2 regions of the Pseudoalteromonas sp. SG43-1 genome follow, and region 1 is predicted to be linked to the other one. Evidence: predicted binding sites of a transcription regulator. Region 1 holds the regulator's gene; the other holds the start of a gene.
The links. The regulator LexA, encoded in region 1, represses DNA repair genes until DNA is damaged. The targets are predictions, from matches to a motif close to TACTGTATNNNNATACAGTA.

Region 1 (3,180 bases):
GCCAGCGTTTAAAACCTTTAGCTGGGTGATGAGCATGATGAGCTTCATTGGCGTTAGGTTGTTCTACTATGCTACTCATTAGTTCGCCTCCACTTTGGCATCAAGTGCCGTCTGTATTTGACTCGGTTGAATAACATCACCCGTATCATTACCCCACGCATTACGTTTATAAGTAATAACCGCAGCTAATTGCTTTATAGATAACTGCTTGGCAAAAGCTTGCATTGCCGTACCGGGTCGTCCATGGATAACTACATCAATGTGATCTTTTATATCGCCAAGCACTATCGGGCTGCCTTTAAGTGCAGGAAATACGCCCGGTAACCCCAAGCCAGTAGGTTGATGACATGCAGCACAATTAGCCATATATACTTGTTCGCCTAAAGTCATTAATTCTTCTTTTGGGAGGGTTTTATCAAGTAATGCGGCATCTGCTAATGCTGCTTTTTGTTTAGCCTGCTTTGCATCTGTAAGCCATGTTTTAAAATCAGCCTCAGATTTAGCGACCACCACAACGGGCATAAAGCCATGGTCTTTACCACACAACTCAGCACATTGGCCTCGGTAAGTACCTTCTTCGTTTATGTTCGTCCATGTTTCGTTTATAAAGCCGGGGTTCGCATCTTTTTTAACTGCAAAATCAGGTACCCACCAAGAGTGAATAACATCGTCAGAAGTCATTAAAAATCGTACTTTTTGATTTATTGGCAGTACAAGAGGCTTATCAACCTCAAGTAAGTAGTTAGGATTTTTATCTGCAAGATTCGCGATTTCATCTTGCGGGGTAGATAAAATAGAGTAGAACTCTACATCTTCGCCCATATATTCATAATGCCATTTCCATTGCGAACCCGTAATTTTAATAGTGAGATCAGCTTTGCTGGCATCTTCCATTGCAATTAGGGTTTTAGTGGCTGGTACTGCCATAGCAATTAAAATAACAAACGGAATTGCAGTCCAAAGTATTTCTACTTTAGTGCTTTCGTGAAATTGGGCAGGTACAGCCCCTTTAGATTTACGGTGATGAATAAGTGCCCAAAACATAATTGCGAACACTATCACCCCAATCACACAACATATTATAAATATGGTCATGTGCAGCTGATATACATTATTGCTTATATCGGTTACGCCTTTGCGCATATTGTATTGGCTGTTAGCCAAAACTGGGTGCGAAAAAACACATAATATAAGCCACAAGGTAGAGGTCAGTTTACCCATGTGACGGCTCCTTTGATGCTATTGCGAATGCAAAGCGAAGAGGCATACGGCTTAAACGCCAATTCGTTATTTTTATTTTTTTAGCCAATCTTATTTAATATTGATTGGTTTTGCTGCGCCAACAACGAGTTTGTGTATATTGTGTGTTCTCAAAACTAAAAAGCTGTGAGTTATTATTAGCTCAGCACATTAACAATTAGCTAAAAAACGAACAACAAGCAAGTTTTAGTATAAAAAACAATCAGGTGATATTGAATAATTAAAAAAAATCGGTAATCAACTGGGCAACAGGAAGTTCAAAATATGAGCAAAACAAAGGGGTTTAACGCATTCGGAGGGGGAAAATATAAGTGCAAAAAAGTTTACAGCTTAAATAGTCAGTGGGCTGTTTACGCCCTTTTTTTAGTACAAATTCTAAAACAAAAATGCGTACTAATTAGTACGCATTTATAAAACTGCTTGTTTAAAAGCTATTTTTAAAGTCACATCCAATCAGCGTTTCTTATAACGCCAACGGCTAAGCCTTCAATATTAAAAGACTCATTCTCAAGATCTACTTCAATAGAGTCAAAATCGTCGTTTTCAGCATGAAGTAATACTTTACGACCCGCTTTCTCAAGACGTTTTACAGTTACGTCTTCGTCTAGGCGAGCAACAACAACTTGTCCATTTTCAGCGGTTTGAGTACGATGTACAGCAAGTAAATCACCATCCATAATACCAATATCTTTCATGCTCATACCGTTAACGCGTAGTAAAAAATCTGCAGCCGGTTTAAACATTAATGGATCGATTTTGCAGTGACTTTCAACGTGCTCTTGCGCCAAAATAGGTGAACCAGCAGCAACACGCCCTATAAGCGGTAAACCTAATTGTTCTGGCTCTTCTTCTTCAATTAATTGAATACCACGGCTTGCACCTGGTTTCATTTTAATTGCGCCTTTTTTAGCAAGTGCTTTTAAATGTTCTTCAGCAGCATTGGCACTTTTAAAACCTAATGTTTGCGCTATTTCAGCACGTGTAGGAGGCATACCAGTGTCTTTAATAAAAACTTTAATTAGTTCGAGTATTTGAGCTTGGCGGTTCGTTAATGGTCGCATACAACTGGTTTTCCATACAGTACATTTAACTGTGAGTATATACAGTTAAATAAAAATCGCAAATTTAAATTAAGCCTTAAAATAGCTAAAGTAATTTCACTTGTGTACATTTCAAGGATATAACTAAAGCTAAGTTTATAAATGATTAAAAATGCAAAGGAGACATTATGAGTATTTGGTACCAGCCCATCACCTTAGAGCTGTGCAAGCAGTTAGAGCAAGGCGTTAATGGCCAAGGAACATTAATGAAAACTATGGGGATAGAAGTCACAGAAATTGGCGATGATTATTTGGTTGCCACAATGCCGGCAATTCCTGAGCATCATAACCCGATGGGGATGGTACACGGCGGTGCTAACGTTGTACTTGCCGAAACAGTTGCCAGCTATGCCGCTAACTTTGTTGTCGATTTTACTAAATTTTACTGTGTAGGGCAGGAGATTAGCGCAAGTCATTTAAAAGCATCTCGCAACGGCACTTTAACAGCCACGGCTAGAGCATTTCATATAGGTAAACGTAGTTCAGTATGGGAAATAAAAATTACAAATAGCCGCAATGAGCTGTGCTGCGTATCAAAAATGACCGCAGCAGTCGTAGAGCGAAGATAGTTACTTTTCGATTGGGTAAATGGTAATTTCCATACCCGCACCAATCGCAGATATACGCAATAATGTATCTGCATCTAAGGCTTGATTAAAGCACTTAGGAGAAGTCCCTGATTCAAAACCAATATCAAACGTTCTACGTGAACAGCTTAACCATTGCTTTAGCGCGTTACGCGAACACGATTCAATAAGCTCACATATATGGTTTATGGCTTTATCAGGTGTGCTCACCTCACCTGTAGCTTCAATACGCG
Region 2 (3,180 bases), on a different contig from region 1:
TCATTGGCTACAATATTTGCAAGCGTGGTTTTACCAAGCCCAGGTGGGCCAAATATTAATAAATGATCGAGTGCTTCACCACGGGTTCGCGCAGCTTCAATAAAAATTTCCATTTGCTGCTTAACATGAGGCTGGCCTCTGTAGTCGGCTAAAAGTTTTGGTCTTATTGCACGATCTATAGAGTCTTCATTTGTTTTTTCAGTCGCATCAATTAAGCGATCCGCTTCAATCATGGGTTACTCACAACATAGATTTTAAAGATTCTCTAATAAGAACCTCAGTAGACATATCGGGTTTGCTTATCGATTTTACTGCTTTTTGAGCTTGTGGCAATTTATAACCTAATGCAAGCAGTGCCGATACGGCATCATCGGCTGCGTTATTAGCTATTGTCGCATCGCTCATTGGCTCTATTACTGCGCTGTCGCTAAATGGCGTAAATAAATCATTACCCCAATCTTTTAGTCTATCTTTCATTTCGAGTACTAAACGCTCGGCTGTTTTTTTACCTACACCGGGTAATTTAACAAGCGATGTTGAGTCTTCGTTATTTACACAACTTACAAATTGTTTTGCCGACATGCCCGATAAAATAGCTAAGCCAAGTTTTGGCCCTACGCCATTTGCTTTTAATAGCTCTCTAAACAATGCACGTTCAACTTTATTATTAAAACCAAATAATAGTTGAGCATCTTCACGCACTACAAAGTGAGTGTAAACAATCGCGTTTTCACCAATTTTTGGTAAATCGTAAAAACAGGTCATTGGCATTTGTACTTCGTAACCTACACCACTTACTTCGAGTAATATTTCTGGTGGCTGTTTTTCGACTAAAATACCATTTAAGCGGCCTATCATAATTATTTCCTTAAACGTCCTCTAACGGTTTTGCTTGCGCTGCCCGCTAGTTTAATTAAATTTTGTTCTGAGTGGGCGTGGCAAATCGCAATAGCGAGTGCATCAGCTGCATCGGCCTGTGGCGTACCGGGTAGTTTTAAAATATTTTTTACCATGTGTTGCACTTGTGTTTTATCTGCGCCACCGTTGCCTACTACTGCTTGCTTAATTTGCCTAGCTGAGTATTCAAATACGGGTAAGTCGGCCATCGCAGCGCCCACAATCGCAGCGCCTCTAGCTTGGCCTAGTTTTAAAGCTGAATCGGGGTTGTGCGCCATAAATACTTTTTCAATGGCAAAGGTTTCTGGCGAAAACTGTTCAATAAGCTGTGTAATGCCTTGGTAGATCATTTTAAGCCTAACCGGAAAAGGATGATCGGCTAACTTAATACAGCCACTGCCTAAGTATGTAAATTTAGAACCTTGATGGGCAACAACACCATATCCGGTCAAACGTGAACCAGGATCGATCCCTAAAATGATGGCCAAACAGCGCTCCATTGTTATTATTTTTAAATTACGCTAATAATGCCAGAGCACTGTATAAATTACCAGTACAAAGAAAAACAAAAATGCCCACGTACTAGGTGGGCATTTACAGGAACATGTTAGTTTAAGCTTACCCTAGGGCACGCACTAATCCTTGGGTGTTTTGTTTAAGTGTTCGGGCAATCATTAAATAACCTAAACCTGCCACAAATACGCCGCCAGCTACCGGACCAATAATCCATATATGTGGGTGTAACTTACCTGCTAAATCAAACATTTGTTGCTGCACAATCAAAAGCGCTATATCACTAAAAAATGCAGCCACTAAACCAGCTAAACCGCCTAGTAATAAAAACTCATACAGGGTCGCGTTTTTAATTAATCGGCTTTTAGCCCCAAGCGTTCGCAGTATTACAATTTCTTGCATACGCTCACCTAAACTAGCTTGCACTTGCGATATAAGTACAAGCGCGCCACACAGCACAACAATTGCAAGTACAAAGCCAATGGCGAGCGATACTTGCGAAATAGTAGTTTGTATTTGCTTAACAAAGTTATCAATATCAATGGCTGTAATAGTAGGGTAAGTACGTAATAACTGGCTAAAGTCACGTTTTTGATCTGGATTTATACGTACCGACGAAATATACGTCGCCGGAAAATCTGCAAGTACATCAGGGCTTAAAATAATAAAAAAGTTAGGTTTAAGCGTGGCCCAATTTACTTTGCGCACACTGGTTATTTTAGCGTCGAACGACTGCGAACCAATTAAAAATGTAAGCGTATCGCCTATCTCAACATCTAATCGCTCAAGCATCGACTCCTCTACTGAAGCCTCAGCCATCGCATTTTCACCAAACCACGTGCCTTGTGTTACTTCATTTTGGTCAGGCACATCTTTAAGCCATGTAAGGTTTAGCTCACGACCAATACCTGCACGTGCTTCTTCGTCTTTTTTCTCGTTGTCTTGCAGCGATACAGAACGTGCTACCAACTCGCCGTTTACCGCATTTACGCGCCCACGAATAGTGGGATAAAACTCTGATACCTGAATATCTTTTTGAGCTAAATATTCATTAATTGGCTCAAGCTCATTTTGCGTAATATTAACCAAAAACGCATTAGGCGCGTCGCTTGGAAGTTGCGACTGCCAATCAGATATCATGTCGTTTTTAAGTACCACTAAAAACAGCAGTAATTTAATTGCTAACGAAAAACTAATTAACTGTACCGCGTTCACATTTGCACGCTTTTGGATAGATGCAATTGCAAGCGACCAACTATTACCTGGCTTTAATCCTAGCTTTCGACCACCACCAAATATTAATTTAGATACTAAAAACAGCACACCAATTAGCGCAAGTGTTGATATAAACAAAATAAGCGTTATTTTTATGTTGTTACTAAATAACCACATTAATAAAAACACAGTTAGCGCACTCATACCTAAATGCACACGACTTACAGCCAACTTGTCACCTAAGTTACGGCGCAGTACTCTAAGCGGTGGAATATCAAATAAATCAAATAACGGTTTAATAGAAAACATAACGGCACAAATTACGCCGGTGCTTATAGCCACCAGCCAAGGTTTAAAGCCACCTAAAGGCAGCTCTTTGCCCATACTTTTTGATAAGTAACTTGTTGCTATTTCTTGCAAGCCATAACCAATTAACAGCCCAATACTTACCGCCATTGCACATACAAGCAATAAATGGAGCATGTATATTTTGCGGATCATTGAGCGGCTACCGCCTAGCGTTTTCATCATCGCTACTGGGTCGTATTGGCGTTC

Region 2: the regulator LexA is predicted to act here: its motif matches at 1,434-1,453, upstream of ruvC (crossover junction endodeoxyribonuclease RuvC).

The regions. Positions count from the first base shown of each region.
Region 1 covers NZ_JACJFD010000020.1:13,694-16,873, reverse strand. The annotation lists gene ctaD (cytochrome c oxidase subunit I) at 1-79, opposite strand, end outside; gene coxB (cytochrome c oxidase subunit II) at 79-1,221, opposite strand; gene lexA (transcriptional repressor LexA) at 1,704-2,321, opposite strand; gene H5159_RS13925 (PaaI family thioesterase) at 2,489-2,929, shown strand; gene H5159_RS13920 (hypothetical protein) at 2,930-3,180, opposite strand, start outside.
Region 2 covers NZ_JACJFD010000022.1:81,679-84,858, reverse strand. The annotation lists gene ruvB (Holliday junction branch migration DNA helicase RuvB) at 1-233, opposite strand, end outside; gene ruvA (Holliday junction branch migration protein RuvA) at 241-858, opposite strand; gene ruvC (crossover junction endodeoxyribonuclease RuvC) at 861-1,385, opposite strand; gene H5159_RS15165 (ABC transporter permease) at 1,516-3,180, opposite strand, start outside.